Regions from separate parts of the Paenibacillus litoralis genome, predicted to be linked through region 2. Evidence: riboswitches for the same ligand, from Rfam matches in the RefSeq annotation. Region 2 holds a riboswitch; the other holds the start of a gene.
What was found. Region 2 has a riboswitch for FMN ahead of ACKGJP_RS02325 (DMT family transporter). Riboswitches for the same ligand answer to the same signal wherever they lie in the genome.

Region 1: linked by a shared signal. The riboswitch ahead of ribD (bifunctional diaminohydroxyphosphoribosylaminopyrimidine deaminase/5-amino-6-(5-phosphoribosylamino)uracil reductase RibD) and the one ahead of ACKGJP_RS02325 (DMT family transporter) in region 2 are both predicted to bind FMN.

Annotation. Positions count from the first base shown of each region.
Region 1 is NZ_CP176395.1:3,874,170-3,877,583, forward strand. Features, by position in the region: FMN riboswitch at 890-1,100, shown strand; gene ribD (bifunctional diaminohydroxyphosphoribosylaminopyrimidine deaminase/5-amino-6-(5-phosphoribosylamino)uracil reductase RibD) at 1,490-2,599, shown strand; gene ribE (riboflavin synthase) at 2,615-3,301, shown strand; gene ACKGJP_RS15690 (bifunctional 3,4-dihydroxy-2-butanone-4-phosphate synthase/GTP cyclohydrolase II) at 3,335-3,414, shown strand, end outside.
Region 2 is NZ_CP176395.1:528,799-532,212, forward strand. Features, by position in the region: gene ACKGJP_RS02320 (cytochrome P450) at 1-60, shown strand, start outside; gene ACKGJP_RS02325 (DMT family transporter) at 501-1,445, opposite strand; FMN riboswitch at 1,588-1,739, opposite strand; gene ACKGJP_RS02330 (phytanoyl-CoA dioxygenase family protein) at 1,813-2,712, opposite strand; gene ACKGJP_RS02335 (helix-turn-helix domain-containing protein) at 3,251-3,414, shown strand, end outside.

The DNA of each region.
Region 1 (3,414 bases), 3.3 Mb from region 2:
TGGGGTTGGGCAGCGGTTTGGAAGGGGATTAGAGAAGGGAAGTTCACTATTAGTGAACATAAATTCATTATTTTGGCTTGGACAACGGTTTAAATGGGGATTAAGGAAGGGAAGTTCACTATTAGTGAACGTAAAGGGAAAATAGTGACGTATGGTTCACTATCCTGTTGGTTTTAAGGCATTTGTGTGAAAATAGTGAACGTTGCTTTAGTAATAGTGAACTTTGGCTCACTAACTTTATAATGGTCCTCCCGCATGCTTGGATCCGGCAAACTTGCTCTAAAACCGGATGGGGCGGAACGCGGGGAGAAGCCCACAACTGGAGGGGAGCGCGGAATTTCCAGTCATGGATTTAGCTATGGATAACGGCTATAAGTCCTGAAAGTAGCCCAAGAAGTAGCCCAAGAAGTAGCCCAAGAAGTAGCCCAAGAAGTAGCCAAAGAAGTAGCCAAAGAAGTAGCCAAAGAAGTAGCCAAAGAAGTAGCCAAAGAAGTAGCCAAAGAAGTAGCCAAAGAAGTAGCCCTTTATGTAGCCTAGGAGTTGCTCGTGATATGTCTCGTGATATGGCCTATGATTATATGCAATGATATAGATTGTGATGTATCTCGTAATATAGAGAATGATATAGCATTATATAGCCAATAATATAGCCCACAATATAGCCCACAATATAGCCCATAATATATCCCATAATATAGCCCATAATTTAGCCCCTGATAGCCCGCGTTACTAAATTGCCCTCCATTTTTTTCCTCAATTGTCCCGACGAATCAATGTCGACAAAATCAATGCGAAAAATAGGAATGATTAGCCTTGCTTTTTTTGCGACACAGTGGTACTATTTCAATCAAAGTAAGGCTTTTCTGAAAATACAACGACAATTTCATAGGATATCCTTCGGGGCCGGGTGAAATTCCCGACCGGCGGTGATCCGGATGAGGCGGCTTCTTCCGCTATCCGGTCAGTCCGTGACCCGTGTGGCATCGCATTTCGAAGTTCGTGGGCGTTAAGTTGCCGACCGTGCTTGGATGCGAGATCAACCGGTGGACTCGGTGCAATTCCGAGACCGACAGTTAAAGTCTGGATGGGAGAAGGAGCATAATTGTTTCGTTGAGCCGACGTCATATGTACTTTTTTTCACATTTTCGCGATATCGGTTTCGCCCGTCTAATATACCGTATCATGCGGTTTATTAGTGTTAGCCTTATGAGGCTATGGTTTATAGGGCGAAGCGGCTCTATTTCGTCGTGTCGCGAGGTCGGAAAGCGTGGCTTTCATTCCGATGGCCAGCTCGTAGACCATGCGATGGCTGCGGGATTAGAATCGCGGATATCAGCTGGAACAAGAAGATGCGCAGACGGATGTGCGATACGGATAACAACATATTGCCTGCCGGGATACGTCCGGTAATGGCCGGCTTGTGCTCTTTTCTTCACCCCGACCTTCTGTTGCGGGTGTTTTTGGCGTTCCCGATATTCGAGAAGAGGTGATGGCAACGGATACGATGGATTCGACTTTTTATATGCGCCTGGCCCTGCAGATGGCTGAAGCCGCCCAGGGGCAAACCGGAATAAATCCGGTCGTCGGGTGCGTCGTCGTGAAGCATGGGCGGATCGTAGGCATGGGCGCCCATTTAAGGCGCGGTACCGAGCACGCGGAGGTGCATGCGATTCGCATGGCCGGGAGCGAAGCGGAGGGCAGTACGGTATATGTGTCGCTGGAGCCTTGCAGCCATTACGGCCGAACGCCGCCATGCGCCGATCTGCTCATCAAGGAGAAGGTGGCGAAGGTAGTGGTCGCCTGCCTAGACCCGAACCCGGAGGTTGCCGGCAAAGGAGTCGAGAAGCTGCGTTCCCATGGCATCGTCGTCGAGGTAGGGGTGCTTCAGGAGAAGGCGACTGCCCTGAATGAGCCGTTTAACAAATATATTGTCAGCCGCCTTCCGTTCGTCACCCTGAAGACCGCCTGTACGCTTGACGGCAAAATCGCAAGCCGCACCGGCGACAGCAAATGGATAACGAACGAAAAATCCCGTTCCTATGTGCATACGCTCCGTCACCGTCATCAAGCGATCATGGTGGGAGCCGGGACGATAATCGCCGACGACCCGCAATTGACGACGCGGCTTCCTGTGGATGCGCTGCAGCCGATTCGGATCGTGGTCGATTCGACGCTGCGTTCTCCGGAGCATGCTAAAGTTTTTGACGGACAATCGCCGACTATCGTGCTTACCACGGCAAGAGCGCCGCAAGATAAGGCAGAGCGTCTGGCAGACAGAGGTATAGAACTGATCCATACCGGCGAAGGACCGCAAGTCGACTTGCGGAAGGCGATGAAGCTGCTCGGGGAGAAGGAAATCGGATCGATTTTGTTGGAGGGCGGAGGCCGGTTGAACGGTGCGATGCTGGAAAACGGATTGATCGACGTATGCCGCCTCTTCTTCGCTCCGAAGATTGTGGGCGGCCTGCAAGCGCCAGGAAGCTTTGCGTTTGACGGTTTCGAACGAATGGCCGAAGCTGTCAAATTGGAGAGAATCCAGGTGGAAACCTTCGGAGACGACGTTTGCATTACAGGATACCCGGTTTACGGTGACCGGTAAGGGAGAGGGAAGCATATGTTTACCGGACTAATCGAGGAAGTCGGGATTATGCAGCGCATCGGCAAACAAGGCCAGACGATGGTCTTATCGATTGCTGCGAAGCGTATCATGAGCGATGTTCAGCTTGGCGATAGCATCGCGATTAATGGCGTTTGCCTTACGGTGATCTCGTTTGATGCGGGCAGCTTTACCGTAGACGTAATGCCGGAGACGTTCCGTCATACGAATCTGTCTCTTTTAAGTGCCGGCGATCGCGTCAATCTGGAGCGCGCGATGTCCGCTCAAGGGAGGTTCGGGGGACATATCGTTCAAGGCCACGTCGATGCGACGGGACGCATTACGGCAAGGAGACCGGAGGAGAACGCCGTATATTTTACCATAGAGCTCGAGAATACGGACGCAATGAAATATATCGTGCCGCGCGGGTCGATAACGATTGACGGTATTAGCCTGACCGTGATCGGCGTTGACGAGCGTTCGTTCTCGGTATCCATAATACCGCATACGCTGGCGCAGACGATTTTGCAGCATAAGCAGCCCGGCGCATCCGTCAATATCGAAACCGATCTGCTCGGCAAATATATCGAGAGACTGCTCTTTTACCGCGGAGCGGAAAAGCCGGAACTCGCTTCGAAAAGCGGCGGCCCAGCTAAATCGTCGCGTTTGACGGCGGAATTTCTTGCGGAGAACGGTTTTCTATAGGCCGAATATTTATTAGGATAAGGGGTGAGCGTCATGACAAACATCCGCTTTCATACGATTGAGGAAGCGATATACGATCTGATTATGGGCAAAACGATTATCGTGGTGGATGA
Region 2 (3,414 bases):
GTGGACAGCACTATCGTGTTCGGCGTGAAGCGGCTGCCGGTTTCCTTTGACCGGCGGTAAACAGGCGGATCCAGCCGGTTTCCGGCAAAAATAGGAGCCTTTAGCGTCGTATATTTCGCAATTTTTCGGATATTACGGGAAATTAGGAGTCTCTGCCGTCGTCTAATTGCCTCAAAGAGGCGGATTTAGCTGATTCTCGGCAAAATAGGAGTCTTTAGCGTCGTTTATTCCTTCAGTTTTTCGGATATTCGGACAAATAGAAGCCTCTACCATCGTCTAATTGCCTCAAACAGGCGGATCCAGCCGGAGGAGACGATTTGAAATAAAAGGCGCAGTGGGAGCGGCAAAGGAGAATAGAGGGAAGGATATGGGGGCAAAGCTTACGGGCCGCCTTTGAAATTACCGGCAAAATTAATTCCGGATCACACGATTTTAAAAACGGTTGAAATCCCATATCCATTCTCTCTCTCACCAAAGTATGGGGACTATCAAGAGTTATGCTATTGCTGCCGAGACAGCCGGTACAAGCACAACCATATGAGAACGAAGCCGAGAAGCTGGGCAAGCGTTACCGTTTGATGAAAGACGAGCCAGTTAAGCAGGACGCCGACCATCGGGAAGGAGAGCTCGGCGAGGGTTGCGACCGATGCTTTCGTATTCGACAGGCCGCGGTAGTAGAGCAGCAAGCTGAATAGGCCCGGCAGGAACGCTTGGGCTAGCAGGCTTACGGCTATGCCGCTCCATTCCGCGGATAGCTGCGGCTGCTGCCAAGCTGCGCCTTCCGTCCAAGTCATCGCGAAGAGAAGCGGAAGCGCCAGCGTAAACCGCAGTGCGGTCACCGTTTCGAAGCGCATCCGGTCGACGAGCAGCCGGCCCATGACGGTGGAGCCTCCCCATAGGGCGGCGGCTCCTACGGACAATAGCGCCCCCGTCCCGGCGATCTCTCCGAAGTGGCCGATCGGCGCGGACCAGCCGAACGTAAGCAGATAGGTGCCACCAAGCGCTAAGGCGAGCAGCGGCAGAAAGCGTCCCGGCAATGTTTCTTTTAGAACGAGCCGGGCGGCTAAGATGGCAAACAGAGGCTGCAGCTTCTGAAGCAGCAGCACGGCGTTCGGATTGCCCTGGGCAAAGGCATTCGTAAACAGGATCGTGGCAATCGCCGATCCCCCCCAAGAGATAAACAGCAGAGCGCCGGCATAACGGAGCTTCAGCCCCCGGAGCTCGGCGCGGTAGAGCCAGAGCACGGGCACGGCGTACAACATAAGGAGCAGATGCTCCAGCAGCACGATTTGCGCCGAAGTAAGATATCGAAGCAGCAAAATGCGGAATAGCGGATCGACGCCCCATAGGGCGGCTCCCAGTGCGATGAGCCAAACGCCGTTTCTCGTATGGATGCCGGCACGCTCCGCCTCCGCGGGCGGATGCATCAAAGTCAACTTTTCCATATTCAATAACCTCCTGCGGTTTTTTGAATAGGATCCTTCGTAAAGAAGAAATATGCCCCGTTATCGATTATCGATAACGGGGCATATTCAAACAAGCTCGGATCCGGATCGTTCAAAAAAACGATACCGGCGCCAAGCCGTTTGCGATCTTCTCCCATCCGGACTGTACCGTCGGCCTTGGAATCGCACCAAGTCAGTCGCTTTCCGCCTAATAGGCGGAAAGCGAGTCGCGGGCTAAGGTTCACGGGAACCATCACCGCCGGTCGGGAATTTCACCCTGCCCCGAAGATCCACATTCAATTAGAATGGATTCTACCACAGAGGTTTCATTTGCGGCAAGACGTTTTTTGAAAACGGCTTGCCGCATTTACATGGAAATGGAGATGCCTCGGTTCATACGCTTCCCTGCCGCGAGACGGAGGCCTTCGTCCCATTGCCTGCACCATTCGTTAAAATCCGACAGCACGCTGTCCGGTGCGCTTTCGCTGCGCGCGACGAATGACGGGTGATAGGGGCGTCCGGACGGCTGACCGGTGCGGTGGTAGCGCAGATCAATGCTCCAACGAATAATGTCCGACAGGTTCGACGTGCCCCGGTGAGGCGTATATTTGTTCATGATGACGATGCCGCCCTTCGGGCAAGGAGCCAGCTTGACGGGGCCAGCAGGCAAGTGCTCCGGTACGATGGTAAAGCCGTCTGTGGGCGTATGCGGCAAATATCCGTCCTTGAAGACGCCGGGCATGACTTCCATGCAGCCGGTTTCGGCGATCGCGTCGACGAGGGGCAGCCAGAACGTAAACATGTCGGTTTCGTCGGCTTCCTCCAGCGTAACCCCCGCATCTTGATGCCACGGTACGTTCAGGAAGAACTCAGGCGTCTCGGTGCCGAAAGCCCGATTCGGCACTTTGGCGCGCAAATGCTGGATAGGGTTGCACATGATGTCGCTGCCCAGCAAGCTGCCAGCGACATCGAGCAGATTTGGATTGCGCAGGAAATCGAACAGCTCCGGTATGCGCGAATGCATGATGTCGAGGCCAAGCCCGATTTCTTTGCTCTGCATAAAGAGAGAAGTGTACCGCTTCTCGAAGGATTCGCCTTCATGAAGTTCGGCAATTTTGCCTGCCTCCTTCAGCTCGTTCGCCCTCCGGTCGATAAAACGCTCAATGCCGGCGATGACCGGCGCCAAATCCGCCTCGTTCAGCGCATTTTCCACCACGAGGTAGCCTTCTTCGTGAAACTGTTTCACTTGCTTCTCCGTCAATTTCATCTCGATCCGACTCCTTATCGTTATCCTGTACCCGCCTAAACGGCTGGTCGTTCCGCCCCGCAAATCGCCGTGGGCAGCACGGCTTCCGCTTTGCGGGATTGCTTAAAGTGTAGCAAAACCGACGCGGATTTTGTGTCGTTCTCTAGCTCATTTTTGTTGTGATATTGCGGTTTATTTGACTCTGCTTTTCGCTATATTTTTGATCAGCGGTTGTCCGGATACAGGCTCCTCCGATCCCGGAATTTTCCAGAAGCTAGCTGCTGTCTAGCGCAAAGCCTGGAAGGCCGGTTCGCGGATATGCGGGATGCTGGCTACTTGCGATCCGCTGCGCGGAATCCGTGTTCCCGGCGTCGGAATCTGTGTGCGGATGACACTTCTCCATCCAGCAGCAAGCCAATGCCGCCTCCATCCGCTTGTTTCTCCATCTTACGCATTGTATGATCCTTGATAAGAACAACAATATCCAAACAAAATTTAGCGTTAGGGGTACGGCCGATGAATCGGGATGATGAGGCCATGCGAGAGGAGCGTTTCCTTTATGTATGTGCATGACAAAATGATCGCATTCGATCACCGGAAAACGACGTACGGCACCTTCAAGGAGACGTTTCACGCCCATAAGGCAATGGAGTTCGTTTATGTATACGAAGGGGAAGGACGCTTGATCAGCGAGGGACAGACGTATGCGATCAAACCCGGGAC